DNA from 2 places in the Enterococcus sp. R12 genome. Region 2 is predicted to be linked to the other one. Evidence: predicted binding sites of a transcription regulator. Region 2 holds the regulator's gene; the other holds the start of a gene.
The links. The regulator HrcA, encoded in region 2, represses chaperone genes, less so after heat shock. The targets are predictions, from matches to a motif close to TTAGCACTCNNNNNNNNNGAGTGCTAA.

Region 1: a site for HrcA is predicted at 6,001-6,027, ahead of groES (co-chaperone GroES). Genes of this name have one in related genera too.

What each region holds. Positions count from the first base shown of each region.
Region 1 is NZ_CM176874.1:813,317-821,367, forward strand. Features, by position in the region: gene ACTW1R_RS03745 (two-component system regulatory protein YycI) at 1-613, shown strand, start outside; gene ACTW1R_RS03750 (MBL fold metallo-hydrolase) at 669-1,475, shown strand; gene ACTW1R_RS03755 (MurR/RpiR family transcriptional regulator) at 1,518-2,255, shown strand; gene ACTW1R_RS03760 (PTS sugar transporter subunit IIC) at 2,411-3,703, shown strand; gene ACTW1R_RS03765 (6-phospho-beta-glucosidase) at 3,729-5,159, shown strand; gene ACTW1R_RS03770 (CPBP family intramembrane glutamic endopeptidase) at 5,202-5,846, opposite strand; gene groES (co-chaperone GroES) at 6,064-6,348, shown strand; gene groL (chaperonin GroEL) at 6,381-8,009, shown strand.
Region 2 is NZ_CM176874.1:1,641,982-1,650,032, forward strand. Features, by position in the region: gene ACTW1R_RS07575 (aldo/keto reductase) at 1-332, opposite strand, end outside; gene ACTW1R_RS07580 (hypothetical protein) at 450-1,097, shown strand; gene hemW (radical SAM family heme chaperone HemW) at 1,539-2,729, shown strand; gene hrcA (heat-inducible transcriptional repressor HrcA) at 2,912-3,955, shown strand; gene grpE (nucleotide exchange factor GrpE) at 3,994-4,581, shown strand; gene dnaK (molecular chaperone DnaK) at 4,634-6,463, shown strand; gene dnaJ (molecular chaperone DnaJ) at 6,590-7,759, shown strand; gene ACTW1R_RS07610 (glycerol dehydrogenase) at 7,947-8,051, shown strand, end outside.

The DNA.
Region 1 (8,051 bases), 830 kb from region 2:
AAATCCGCAACTCAATACGCAGTTCAAAAGAGGGTCGACGGTCAAAGGTCAGCAGTTGATCCATGTCTCAACCAATGGCTTTTACATCAGTGATGATTCCCAAACGGAAGAAACCGTCAATGGTTTTTTGCAACGAAAAGATCAAGTCCTGTTTGGGGATGAATATGACTATTTGGAAAACCTCTCTGTCTTGAACGCCAATCATCCGACGGTGGTGGCGGTCCAGTCGTATGAAGGCATTCCTTTCAATGACAGCTCAAGTCGGATCGATATCACCTTAGAACAAACGGATGATCTACTGCAGATTGCCCGTTATACGCAAACACATATCTCCAATATTACGCCTCTAAGGGAAAAGATGACGGTCTATTCAGAAAAAGAAGCAGTAAATACGCTTTATCTAAACAACAAGCTGCCGAGTCACTCGAAAATTCTCTGGACGGAATTAGCCTATACGATGATTTTGAAGGTTAGGGAAAAAAATGTGTACATTCCTGCATGGTTTATTGCGTTCCAATTAGATGGCGATGACACCATCCAAATCGAAACGGTCAATGCCTTTAGCAATCGGATCATCACGAATAATGCCGTTCAAAAGGTAGAAAATCCATAAAAAAGCGGGTATAATGGAACTCGTTGAAACAACCAGAGAGGAAGTCACGTAAACCATGATGAAGGAAAATGCCTTTCAAGTAAGTATTCTAGCCAGCGGAAGCTCAGGAAATTCGCTCTATATCGAAAGCAATAAAAAGCGGATCTTAGTGGATGCCGGTTTGAGCGGCAAGAAGATCACTTCATTATTGGATGAAGTAGGGCGGAAACCAGAAGACTTGGACGCCATTCTTGTGACCCACGAACATCGAGATCATATCCACGGTGTCGGAGTACTGGCGCGAAAATACAAACTTGATGTCTATGCGAATACAAAAACATGGCAAGCGATGGATCCAATGATCGGTAACGTCGCTGTCGAACAAAAACATATCTTTGAAATGGGAAAAGTGCTGACCTTGGGTGACTTGGACATTGAAAGCTTTGGCGTCTCTCACGATGCTGCAGCGCCGCAATTTTATCGTTTCCATAAAGACGGCAAATCATTCGTGATGTTGACGGACACCGGTTATTGCAGCGATCATGTGCGAGGCATTATCAAAGGCGCCGATGCGTACCTTGTGGAAAGCAACCATGACCTAGAAATGCTGCGAATGGGCCCTTACCCATGGAGCCTCAAACAGCGAATTCTTGGAGATCGTGGTCACTTATCGAATGAAGATGGCGCTCTGGTCATGACGGATATCTTGACCGACAATACCAAACGGGTCTATCTTGGTCATTTAAGTAAAGAAAACAACTTGAAAGAGTTGGCGCACTTAACGATGGTCAACACCATGAAAGAACATGATCTAGGTGTTGGAGAAACATTTGAAGTCTATGATACCGATCCTGACAAAGCGACGGAGTTATTTGCAATCTAATCGATCAACAAAGGATAAAATTGTCGGGTGGAGGCAGCAGGTATGTTTGATGAAGAAAAAATCAAGCGTCTGAACGAGCTTGAAATGGCTGTTTATAAGTACATTGTCCAGCATTTTGAAGAGATCGATCAACTGACGATCCGCGAATTGTCAGCTGCATGCCATGTCTCGACCTCGACGATTTTACGATGTATCACGAAATTAGGCTATCGCGGGTATTCAGAGTTAAAGTATGCGATCTGTCAAAAAAAGGAACAAGATGCACGAGCGTTTGATCTTTTCTATGATGCAACGATCCAAGTCAATACATTCTTAAAAAAAGTCAATAATGAAGATTACCGTAAGTTTATCCAGCCAGCGGTAGAACTGATTCTTTCCGCACGCCATGTGGCGTTTTCAGGTATCGGCACAAGTGGCATTCTTGGCACCTATGGCAGCCGCTATTTTGCTAATTTAGGCATCAATGCCTATAGCATCGTCGATCCCTTTTTGCCAGTACCGCCTCGTGGGATGGAAAATACGTTAGCGATCATTTTATCAGTTTCGGGGGAAACCATTCAAATGATCAAGCAAACGGAGGACTTCAAACGGTATGGGGCAAAAGTACTCAGCATCACCAATGATGAAAAATCGACGATCGCCCAAATGGCAGATTACAATATTTCCTACTATATGCCCGTCGTCAGTGGGGGAAAAGAAGTCGATTTGAACCTGACGACGCAAGTCCCAGTGATTACACTGATCGAACTTTTAGCCCATCAAGTCTACAAGCAAATCTAAGTGATCGTAAAAAAACAGCTTCGGCTGTTTTTTTTGTTGGAACATGTTTCATAACTTAGAAAAGCTATAGGCAAGGGGAATATTATCTATTAAGATTTATTTGTAAGCGAATTCACTGGCCGGTGGATGGAATTTTATTTTAGGAGTGATGTGAGATGAACGAATGGATCAATGAGAAATTATTACCCCCAATATTAAAATTTGTCAATACGAAAGCAATCACTGCATTAAGAAACGGTATGCTCTATACGATGCCCTTTTCAATCGTAGGATCGATTTTCCTACTATTAGCAAACTTTCCCGTCCAGTCGATTGCGGATTGGGTAACGAATAGCGGCTTAGGTGAATACTTCAACCAAGCCTATGGCGCCTCTTTTGCAATTATGGCCTTTTTCGCCGTAATGGGCATCGCCTATTCATATGTAAAAGCAGAAGGTTACGAAGGACTCCCTGCAGGAATGATTGGTTTAGTTATTTTCTTATTAACTATGGAGTCAAGTGTGACGGATGCTGAAGCAAATGTGACCATCGCAAATGTCATTGATAAGACGTGGACCGGTGGACAAGGAATGATCAGTGCCATCTTAGTGGGACTTTTTGTGGGTTGGGGTTATACGTGGTTCTTGAAACGCGACATCCGAATCAAACTGCCAGAGCAAGTACCCACCAATGTCGCAAACTCATTTACAGCATTGATTCCAGCCGCTGTTTTGACGACCATCGCATTAGGCATTTATATTTTCTTTGATAAAGTTTTTCAAACAACCGTGGTCGAATGGATCTACACCGTGATTCAAAGTCCAATGCAAGGGGTGACGGATTCCCTTGGTGGCGCAATGATGCTAGGCTTCTTAGTGCCATTCTTGTGGTTCTTTGGGGTTCATGGTTCGACGATCGTGGGCGGGATCATGGGACCAATTTTACAAGCCAATTCATTAGCCAATACGGCTATTCTTGAATCTGGTAAAGCATTGACATTAGAAAATGGCGGACACATCGTGACCCAGCAGTTTTTGGATCAATTTATGACGGTAACTGGCGCAGGAATGACGATTGGGATCGTGCTATACATGGTGGCTTTTGCCCGTTCGGCGCAGTTCAAACAATTAGGACGTCTTTCCTTGATACCGGCATTCTTTAATATCAATGAACCAATTATTTTTGCGACACCGATCGTCATGAACCCAATCATGGTATTACCATTTATTTTGACACCGATGGTTTCAGGCGTGATCACGTATTTTGCACTTTATACCGGTATCGTACCGCTATTTACTGCTGTGCAAGTTCCCTGGACGACCCCGCCGATCATTTCAGGTTTTCTAGTAGGTGGCATTCGGACCGCTATTTTACAATTTGTTGTTTTAGCAATCGGCTTCTTTATTTACTATCCTTTCATTCGTAAAGTCGATAGTTTGAACTATAAACAAGAAACAGAGATCGTTTAATACCAAGGAAGCAGGTTGAATAGAAATGAATAAACTAAGAAGCGATTTTTTATGGGGTGGCGCAGTCGCTGCTCACCAATTGGAAGGCGGCTATCGTGCGGGTGGAAAAGGCGTGAGTGTCGCTGATGTCATGACTGTCGGAGGCAACGGAATTCCTCGCCGAATCACGGAAGGTATCCAACCGGGCGAAAGCTATCCCAATCATGAAGCGATCGATTTTTATCATCGGTATCCTGAAGACATCAAGCTTTTTGCCGAATTAGGGTTGAAGTGCTTCCGAACATCGATTGCCTGGACCCGTATTTTTCCAAAGGGGGATGAGCGCGAGCCGAATGAGGAAGGCCTGGCCTTTTATGATCAATTATTCGATGAGTGTTTACGCTATGGCATTGAGCCAGTCATTACCCTGTCTCACTTTGAAATGCCTTATCATTTAGTGACCGAATACGGAGGTTGGCGTAACCGTAAATTGATCGATTTGTTTGTCCGCTTTGCAGAAGTTTGTTTTACGCGCTATCAAAAGAAAGTGAAGTATTGGATGACCTTCAATGAAATCAATAATCAAGCAAACTATAAAGAAGATTTTGCGCCATTTACCAATTCTGGTCTGTTCTTTACGGAAGGAGAAGACCGAGAAAAAGTCATGTACCAAGCAGCTCATTACGAGCTCGTTGCCAGTGCAAAAGCGGTGGCGCTAGGACATGCGATCAATCCTGCGTTTCAAATCGGATCGATGATCGCGATGTGCCCAATCTATCCGTATTCTTGCGATCCCAAAGACATGATGGCAGCCACGGTGGCCATGCAACGGCGCTATTGGTTTTCAGATGTTCATGCCCGTGGGCACTATCCGAGTTATATGCGCAGCTATTTTGAAAGAAAACAATTTGATTTAGATATCACCCCTGAAGATGAAGCAGCTTTGGCGAAAGGTTGTGTTGACTACATTGGTTTTAGCTACTATATGTCATTTGCGATCAAAGGCAAGGAGAATGATCCAACCTATGACTATGATGAGAGCCAAGATCTGGTGGGCAATCCTTATGTCGATGCTTCTGAATGGGGCTGGCAGATTGATCCCGTAGGCTTGCGCTATGCCATGAACTGGTTTAACGAACGCTACGAATTGCCGCTTTTCATTGTAGAAAATGGCTTTGGTGCGGTGGATACGGTGGAAGAGGATGGACAGATCCACGATGACTACCGTATTGACTACCTAAAAGCCCATATCGAAATGATGAAAGAAGCAGTAGCTTATGATGGCGTCGACTTATTAGGTTATACACCGTGGGGCATCATTGACTTGGTTTCTGCGGGGACAGGGGAAATGAAGAAACGCTATGGTGTGATCTATGTGGACAAAGACAATGAAGGAAATGGAACCCTTGCTCGTCGGAAGAAAGATTCATTTGCATGGTATCAGCAAGTGATTGCGTCCAATGGCACGAAGGTCTAAAGAAAAAAACGTTACGCAAAATTTCTGCGTAGCGTTTTTTCTTTAGGGCATTTGGATATAGCCGTAATGAAGCAATAACTGAATAATAATAACTAAAGTGTTCATTCCCACATGGGTGATCATGGAAGTCCAAATACTGCCGGTCAAAGCATAAAGCCCAGAAAAGAACAGTCCTAAGAAAATATAGACTAAGAGATGATTGTCATTGTGGGCAAAGGCAAAGGCTACGGCGCTGACCACTACACCGACCCAAACATTGCTGTATTTCCCAATGATGCCAACTAAGGCTCTGCGGAAGACAAATTCCTCCATAATTGGCCCACCGACCATTGCTGCGAGAGCAAAGAGTGGGTTTTGCACCACGATGGCAATAATGTTTTCGGTATTTTGCGAAGCGCTGACTTCTCCGAAAAAGGATTCGATAAAGATGGCTAGATTTTGCAACAAAATCGCTGCGACAATGCCGGTTAGCCCGTAAATAAGAATCGCTGAGACTTTGGTTTTTTTGTGTTCAAACGATAGCGGTTCTGTTTGTTTGAAATACAAGAAAAACATGATCGCTGCACCAGCTAAGTAACCGATCGTTGTTGCTGCTACTTGATGTCCGCTAGGGACGAAGGCGATCGGTAGAAAAAAGACGATGCCGTAAGTAAGAATCGTGGACAAAGAATATTTTGATAAAGACATAGTTGTTTCCTCACACTCCTTTGCTTCATTATAGACTAGGTTGCTTCTAGAAACAAAAAATCCTACTATATTTATCAATCAATTAGAAATGCAAAAAAAATTTAGCAAAAGGCTTGCAAAAATTTGGGAAAATGAGTAATATTGAAACTGTAAGTTAGCACTCGATACAAGAGAGTGCTAATGCTAAATTCTAAAACATTCATTGGAGGGATTTATCGTGTTAAGACCATTAGGTGATCGTGTGATTATCGAAGTCGCAAAAGAAGAAGAAAAAACTGTAGGCGGAATCGTGCTTGCATCAGCAGCAAAAGAAAAACCACAAACGGGTACCGTTATTGCAGTCGGCGAAGGACGCACGCTCGAAAACGGTGAAAAAGCTCCTGTTGCTGTCAACGTTGGCGAACAAGTAATGTTCGAAAAATACGCTGGCACAGAAGTGAAATATGAAGGAACAGAATATTTGATCGTTGCTGCAAAAGATATCATTGCAGTAGTAGAATAAGAAAAATAAAAAATACTTGAGGTGATGAAATCATGGCAAAAGAAATCAAATTTGCAGAAGACGCACGCGCAGCAATGCTTCGTGGGGTAGATAAATTAGCAGATACAGTAAAAGTAACCTTAGGCCCTAAAGGTCGTAACGTGGTTTTAGAAAAATCTTACGGTTCACCATTGATCACAAATGACGGTGTAACGATCGCTAAAGAAATCGAATTAGAAGATCATTTTGAAAACATGGGCGCAAAACTTGTTTCTGAAGTCGCTTCAAAAACAAACGATATCGCTGGTGACGGAACAACGACTGCTACGTTATTGACACAAGCAATCGTTCGTGAAGGATTGAAAAATGTCACCGCTGGTGCGAACCCATTGGGTATTCGTCGTGGGATCGAAATGGCAACAAAAGTGGCTGTAGAAGAGCTACACAACATTTCATCAATCGTTGATTCAAAAGAAGCAATCGCACAAGTTGGTGCTGTTTCTTCTGGTAGTGAAAAAGTTGGTCAATACATCGCTGATGCAATGGAAAAAGTCGGCAATGACGGTGTTATCACTATTGAAGAATCAAAAGGGATCGAAACAGAATTAGATGTTGTGGAAGGAATGCAATTTGATCGTGGTTACTTATCACAATACATGGTAACTGACAACGATAAAATGGAAGCAGCGTTAGAAAATCCATACATCTTGATCACTGACAAAAAAATCTCTAACATCCAAGATATCTTGCCATTGTTAGAACAAATCTTACAACAATCAAAACCATTATTGATCATCGCTGATGACGTTGATGGCGAAGCATTACCAACACTTGTATTGAACAAAATCCGTGGAACATTCAATGTTGTTGCAGTGAAAGCACCAGGATTTGGTGATCGTCGTAAAGCAATGCTAGAAGACATTGCGATCTTAACTGGTGGTACAGTGATCACTGAAGACTTAGGTCTTGAGCTGAAAGATGCAACCATCGATAACTTAGGTCAAGCAAGCAAAGTGGTTGTGGATAAAGACAACACAACAATCGTTGAAGGTGCTGGTGAAAAAGAAGCAATTGACGCACGCGTTCAATTGATCAAAAACCAAATCGCTGATACAACTTCTGACTTTGACCGTGAAAAACTACAAGAACGCTTAGCAAAACTTGCTGGGGGGGTTGCTGTGATCAAAGTTGGGGCACCAACTGAAACTGAATTGAAAGAATTGAAATTACGTATTGAAGATGCATTGAATGCAACACGTGCCGCTGTTGAAGAAGGCATGGTCTCAGGTGGGGGAACTGCCTTAGTGAATGTCATCAACAAAGTTGCAGAAATCGAAACAGATGGCGATGCAGCAACAGGTGTCAAAATCGTTTTACGTGCCTTAGAAGAACCAGTTCGTCAAATTGCTGAAAATGCAGGCTACGAAGGTTCAGTTATCATCGACAAATTGAAAAACGCTGACTTAGGCGTTGGTTTCAATGCAGCAACTGGCGAATGGGTAAACATGCTAGAAGCTGGGATCGTTGACCCAACAAAAGTGACGCGTTCTGCATTACAAAACGCAGCTTCTGTTGCCGCATTATTGTTAACAACTGAAGCAGTCGTTGCCGACAAACCAGAACCAGCAGCGCCAGCAGCTCCTGCAATGGACCCATCAATGGGTATGGGCGGCATGATGTAGTTATAATAAAAGAACCTCTATTTATAGGGGTTCTTTTGTTTG
Region 2 (8,051 bases):
TTTAGAGAAGCATCAATGCTATCAACCGCTTCTTGATAGGTCTTCAACTCAGCAGGTACTTTCGTGGTAACAAAAATTTCTTCGCGGGCAACGCCTGAATCGCGCACAGCTTTCCCAACCGCTTCTTCGTTTTTGTAAGCTGCCGCTGTATCGACATGTCGATAACCGTTTTGAATGGCAAATTTTGTGGCGTTGTAAGCATCTTCTGGAGAAGATTGCCAGGTTCCAAGGCCAATCTTAGGAATCGTCAGTTTGTTCTGCAAGGTAAATGTTTCTTGTAATATCACGTATCTCAACCTACTTTCATCGCTTTTTTTTGTTACATCTTCCATTATAAAACGTTTTCTTGTTTGAAACAAATCAGACGCTGAAACTTTTTCGGTAAATTGACTTTCAAAAGGATCTTTGATACATTATCAGCAACCTAAACGCAGAAAGATGTGGAAAAAATGGATTTTGTAAAAGAAGATTTTGCCTATTATCGGCGCTCTTTTGAATTGATGTATCGCAGTTATTTCCGTAGAAGAATGATTGCCCTAGGTGTGGCGATTTTGATTATCTTAGGTTATTTATTTTTGTTACAAGAAAGTTTGCTTTTAAATATCATCTTGCTAGGTATTTTGCTAGGGATGATGGCGTGGCTGGTTTCACTTTCTCAGAAAGCGAGTGAGGTCGTACGTGCTTTTGAAGAAGAAAATCAGGTGCCGCAAATTCATCAACTGACAGAATTCGAGGATCATTATGCGTTCCCAATGAACGATGGAACAACGATGCGCGTGAAGAAAAACGGCAATCGCAACTTCCCTTCCAATAATAAGCAGTACACGTTGATGGCAGGCTATAAAAAAGTTTTCTTTGTGCAACAACCCTTGATGATTTTTTACTATGACCTCTTGGAAATGAAGTATGATGAAGCGTATCGTTTGAAACGAAATCGCCAAAACGGGTTCAATCGTTGGTCGCGTTATTTCAGCTTTCGCTCCTTTAAGGGATCGATCGGCAATGTTTTTCAATTCTTGCTGGGAAATATTTTCTTCTTATTTATTGCGTATCGGTTGATCCGCTATCTGATCGATATTTTGCTGCACATTCTATAACGGTCGCCAAGGGGATAATTCTCATCGTTTTCATAGACTGGTGAAAAAGATGATAGGACTTAATTTTTTAAAAAAGGTATACTTAAGTCAGATAAGACAAGCAATTGTCTTTCAAGAATAAGAGTCCTGCTCTTGTTAAGTAAGCCGTCAGCAACAGCTTATCTATTGTGGCGCTAACAGTTTGGGGGAAGTGTTAGTTCTTGTAACAAACAGATTTTTTTCTGGGTGGGATAAGAACAAAAGCGGTATTTTACCGTACTTAATAAGAGTAGTGCTCTTAATTTTTGCTATGACTATTTGAAGACATCACTTCTTGGAAGTGGTGTTTTTTCTTGCCCAAAATAGTCCAAGTGATAGGAGAATTCTAAGAACTATGCTACAATGAGTGCCGATGCTCTCAGCGATGGGAGTAAAAAGAAGGTAGAGGAGAATCACTTAGGAATGCCTGAAGGTCAAACAATAAACGATCCATCTACAAAAAGCGCGCAAAATATTTCTGCGTATATACATATACCATTCTGTGAACATATCTGCTATTACTGTGACTTCAACAAAGTGTTTTTAGAAGGGCAGCCAGTGGATGAGTACATCGAAGCGTTACTAAAAGAAATTGAGCTGACCCTCTTGCGTCAGCCTATCAATGAGGCGGAAACAATTTATATCGGCGGTGGGACGCCAACGTCGCTTTCGGCGAACCAGCTGGATCGATTGCTTTCAGGTGTGCATGAATTGCTGCCGACCCACACAACCAAAGAGTTTACCGTGGAAGCAAATCCTGGTGATTTGAGTGAAGAAAAAATGCTGGTTTTGAAAAACCATCAAGTCACTCGCTTGTCGATGGGGGTCCAAACCTTTGATAATCGCTTGCTTAAAAAAATTGGCCGCAAGCATACCGCTGAAGATGTTTATTCAACCATTCAGCTGCTGGAAAAACATGATTTTCAGAATGTGACGATCGATTTGATTTATGCACTTCCGGGACAAAGCATAGAAAGCTTCCGTGATACACTGACGCGAGCGATTGATCTCGGGTTGCCTCACTATGCGATGTATTCCTTGATTTTAGAAAACAAAACCATGTTTATGAACTGGGTTCGCCAAGGGAGAATGGCGCTGCCTTCTCAAGAAGCTGAAACGCAGATGTTTGATGAGGCGATCGCCGCGATGACAAAAGCTGGCTTGAATCAATATGAAATCAGTAATTTTGCACGACCAGGGTATGAGTCCTTGCATAATCTAGTGTATTGGAACAATGAACATTATTTTGGCTTTGGGGCAGGCGCCAGCGGGTATCTTGGACAGACCCGCTACAAGAATAAAGGTCCAATCCAGCATTATTTGAAACCATTACAGGAAAATCAATTGCCAATCCATGAAACCGAAGAATTGACAACCAGTAATCAAATGGAAGAGGAACTGTTTTTAGGCCTTCGTAAAAAGGCTGGCATTTCAAAAATACGCTTTGCAGAAAAATTCGGGAAGTCTTTTCAGGAAATCTATGGTTCAACTAGCGAACAGTTGATTCAAAAAGGCTGGTTGGCTAGTCAAGGTGATCGTGTCTTTTTAACGAAAGCTGGGATGTTCATTGGCAACGAAGTGTTTGAAGCATTTCTCTTGGATGGAGAAAAATAAGAAAGAACAAGGAAGAGAAGTAGCCATTTCGCGCTGCTTCTTTTTTGATTTCTTTTTTTAGCACTCTCTTAGAAAGAGTGCTAAAAAAGTGATGCAAATACTTGACATTCCTAGCAAATATGGTATATTTATAATCGTGTTAGCACTTAATAGGAATGAGTGCTAACGGAGGAGTGGATAAAATGTTGACACCTAGACAACAAATGATTTTACACCTCATCATCCAAAACTATACGAATACTGGTCAGCCCACGGGCTCGAAGCGATTGATGGAAGATGGGGTTGAAGCTAGCTCTGCCACCATTCGTAATGAGATGAAGGCGCTGGAAGAAGCTGGACTTCTGCTAAAAACACATTCATCTTCAGGGCGTGTGCCATCAATAAAAGGGTATCGCTATTACGTTGATCACTTATTGAAGCCATCTGAAGTTGACCAAAACGAAATTCAAACCATTCGTCATTCTTTTGGAAAAGATTTTCATGAAATCAATGAAATCATCCAGCAGTCTGCCACGATCTTGTCCAACTTGACTAGCTATACAGCGTTGTCTCTCGGACCAGATATGAAGGAAAGGAAATTGACGGGCTTTCGAATCGTCCCTTTGAATGCACGACAGATCATCGCGATCATCGTGACGGATAAAGGAAATGTCGAAAATCAAGTCTTTACTCTTCCTGAATCGATGAGCAGCGAAGATTTGGAAAAAATGGTAAGGATCATCAACGACAAATTGATCGGTGAACCTCTAATGACGGTCTACCATCGATTAAGAACCGAGATTCCTATGATTCTGCATAAGTATTTTCAAACGACTGACGGAATCGTTGATCTCTTTGATACGATGCTGAGCCATATTTTTGAAGAAAAAATCTTCGTCGGCGGGCGAATGAATCTTCTGGATTTTGAACCGACGCAAGATGTTAGTCAGTTCAAATCGATGTATTCATTTATGAAAAACGCAGATCAGCTGACACAGCTGCTGGCGCCAAGAGATTCTGCGATTCAAATCAGAATCGGCTCTGAGCTTGGCAACGACTTGTTACAAAATATGAGTTTGATCCAAGCCAGCTATGAAATCGAAGGTCATGGACAAGGAACGATCGCTTTATTAGGTCCATCAAGTATGCCGTATTCACGGATGTTTGGATTGATGGAAGTTTTTCGAGGCGAGTTAGCAAAAAAATTGGCCGATTATTATCGCGCATTAGACGCTGCCAATGAATAAGCGGCAATGAAACAAATCGTAGAAGGGATGGTTGAAACGTGACGGAAAAAGAAGAGCGTTTAGATGAAGAATTAGATAAAACTGCTGAAGAAACCGCAGAAACAACTGAATCTTCAAATGAATCAACTGAAACTGAAGCACAGACTCCTCAACCAGAGGAAGAAGCAGTGGAAAAAAGCGAATTGGAACTTTTGCAAGAAAAGAATAACGAATTGGAAGATCAATTCCTGCGTGCTCGTGCAGAGATCGCAAATATCACTTCACGTAACCGCAACGAGCGGGAACTTTTACAAAAATACCGCTCGCAAGATCTTGGCAAAAAACTGTTGCCAGCAATCGACAATTTGGAACGAGCGATGGCAGCAGATGTCGATCAAGACCAAGCTGCGAATTTGAAAAAAGGCGTTGAAATGGTTCTTGAAAGTCTGCGTCAAGCCTTAAAAGAAGAGGGAATCGAAGAGATTCCTGCTGAAGGTGCAATGTTCGATCCGAACTTGCATCAAGCGGTGCAGACTGTACCTGCCTCTGATGAAACACCGGCAGACACAATCGTTACTGTCTTGCAAAAAGGGTATAAATTGCATGATCGTGTCTTGCGTGCAAGCATGGTCATCGTTGCACAATAGTTCTTTCTATCTATAAGTAGATGTTTAAATTAAAAAAGGGAGTGTATTACTTATGAGTAAAATTATCGGTATCGACTTAGGAACAACAAACTCAGCTGTTGCTGTCCTTGAAGGCGGCGAAGCAAAAATCATTACGAATCCAGAAGGAAACCGTACCACACCTTCTGTTGTCTCATTCAAAAACGGTGAGATCCAAGTAGGGGAAGTTGCAAAACGCCAAGCAGTAACAAACCCGAATACGATTTCTTCTATTAAACGCCATATGGGTGAAGCTGGATACAAAGTAGAAGTTGAAGGCAAATCCTATACACCACAAGAAGTTTCCGCAATGGTTCTTCAATACATCAAAGGATTTGCTGAAGACTATTTAGGTGAAAAAGTTGAAAAAGCAGTCATTACTGTTCCTGCATACTTCAACGATGCACAACGTCAAGCAACCAAAGATGCTGGTAAAATTGCCGGTCTTGAAGTAGAACGGATCGTCAACGAACCAACTGCTGCAGCTTTAGCTTATGGGTTAGACAAAACAGATAAAGATGAAAAAATCCTAGTCTTTGACTTAGGTGGCGGTACTTTCGACGTATCGATCCTTGAATTAGGGGATGGCGTCTTTGACGTATTATCAACTGCTGGGGACAACAACCTAGGTGGGGATGACTTTGATAACAAAATCATCGATCACATGGTAGCAGAATTCAAAAAAGAAAACGGCATTGATCTTGGAAAAGACAAAATGGCCTTGCAACGTTTGAAAGATGCTGCTGAAAAAGCGAAAAAAGACTTGTCAGGTGTAACAAGTACTCAAATCAGCTTGCCATTTATCACAGCTGGTGATGCTGGACCATTGCACTTGGAAATGACCTTGACTCGTGCGAAATTCGATGAATTGACCGCAGACCTAGTCGAACGGACAAAAATTCCAGTACGCCAAGCTTTGAAAGATGCTGGCTTATCACAATCAGAAATCGATGAAGTTATCTTAGTTGGTGGTTCAACACGTATTCCAGCAGTAGTTGATGCTGTTCGTAAAGAAACCAATAAAGAACCAAACAAATCAGTAAACCCAGATGAAGTGGTAGCGATGGGTGCTGCGATCCAAGGTGGCGTGATCACAGGTGATGTGAAAGATGTCGTCTTACTAGACGTTACACCATTATCATTAGGTATCGAAACAATGGGTGCCGTCTTCACAAAACTGATCGATCGTAACACAACGATCCCTACAAGTAAATCACAAGTCTTCTCAACTGCAGCAGACAATCAACCAGCCGTTGATATCCATGTCTTGCAAGGAGAACGCCCAATGGCAGCTGACAACAAAACATTAGGTAGATTCCAATTGACGGATATTCCACCAGCACCTCGTGGCATCCCTCAAATCGAAGTAACATTTGATATCGATAAAAATGGGATCGTCAATGTTTCTGCAAAAGATTTAGGTACACAAAAAGAACAAAAAATCACGATCAAATCATCTTCAGGTTTATCAGATGAAGAAATCGAACGCATGGTAAAAGATGCTGAAGCAAACGCTGAAGCCGACAAACAACGCAAAGAAGAAGTTGATCTACGCAATGACGTCGATGCTTTGTTGTTCACTGTTGATAAAACATTGAAAGAGCTTGAAGGCAAAGTTGATGCAGACGAAGTCAAAAAAGCGGAAGAAGCTCGTGATGAGTTGAAAGCTGCACTTGAAGCAAACAACTTAGAAGAAATGAAAACGAAACGTGATGCTTTGAATGAAATCGTACAAAACTTAACTGTTAAATTATACGAACAAGCAGCACAACAACAAGCACAAGAAAATCCAGAAGCTGCACAAGGCGGCGCAGATGATGTGGTTGACGCCGACTTTGAAGAAGTAGACGGTGACGATAAATAATCGCTGTTTGTGAAAAAGCCAAAGTCACCGCTTTGGCTTTTTCTTATGAATTTGCGAAACGTATTTTTCTAGAGCGAATTATATGCTAAAATACGAGAGACGCAAGAATATAGTGGAGGGAAGCCAATGGCAGACAAAAGAGATTATTATGAGGTCTTAGGTCTACAAAAAGGGGCTTCGGATGACGAAATCAAAAAAGCTTATCGTAAGCTTTCAAAACAATATCATCCAGACATCAATAAAGAACCTGATGCAGAAGCAAAGTTTAAAGAGATTTCTGAGGCCTATGAAATATTAAGTGATTCCCAAAAAAGAGCTGCTTATGACCAGTATGGTCATGCTGGTACTGATCCGAACTACGGAGGCGGTTATGGCGGTGGATTCGGCGGCTTTAACAGTGGCGGATTCTCCGGTGGCGGTTTTGGTGGATTTGAAGACATTTTCGAATCGTTTTTCGGTGGTGGAGGCGGCAGAGCAGCCAATCCTAATGCACCTCGACAAGGAGCGGACTTGCAATATGCGGTTGATCTTTCCTTTGAAGAAGCGATTTTCGGAGTGGAAAAAACTGTTCAATACAATCGTGAAGAAACCTGTCATACCTGCGGTGGGAACGGGGCAAAACCAGGTACTTCACCAGAAACCTGTCATAAATGTCATGGTGCAGGTACCATCAATGTTGAACGTCAAACACCGCTTGGTCGTGTGATGAGCCGTCAAACCTGTGATGTTTGTCATGGAACGGGGAAAGAAATCAAAGAACCATGTACAACATGTCATGGTACTGGCCATGAAAAGAAAAAACACAGTGTGAAAGTCAACGTACCTGCAGGTGTCGAAGATGGACAACAAATGCGCTTGTCTGGTCAAGGAGAAGCTGGCACCAATGGTGGTCCTTATGGTGATCTGTACGTTGTTTTCCGAGTGGAAGAAAGTGATATTTTTGACCGTGATGGGTCGGAAATTTATTACGAACTGCCGTTAAACTTTGTCCAAGCTGCTTTAGGCGACGAAGTCAATGTACCAACGGTTCATGGGAATGTGAAATTAAAAATTCCAGCTGGTACGCAAACAGGCACAAACTTCCGCTTACGCGGTAAGGGAGCCCCTCGCTTACGGGGAGGCGGCAATGGCGATCAACAGGTCAAAGTGAAGCTGATCACACCTAAGAACTTAAATGAGGAACAAAAAGAGGCATTGCGGGCTTATGCAAAAGCCAGTGGCCATGAAACGAACGAACAACAACCAGAAGGATTTTTTGATAAAATGAAAGATGCTTTTGGTGGGAAAAAGAAATAACCATGAAAAAATCCAACTCATGCCCTTATAAAACCATCCGTTTTATAAGGGCATGAGTGTTTGTATGGCTATAAATGTGCAGTATGGGCAAGAATCGAATCTTCTTGGCCATCTTTTTTTCTTTTCCTTTGAAATCGCTTGCTTAGTGTGTCACAATAAAAGTAGACCAATTAAAGGAGGAGATACAATGGAAAGAATATTTGCGAGTCCGTCACGATACGTTCAAGGAAAAGGGGTCTTGAAGCATGGGTTATCCCATATCAAAGATTTAGGAAAGAAAGTGCTTCTTTTG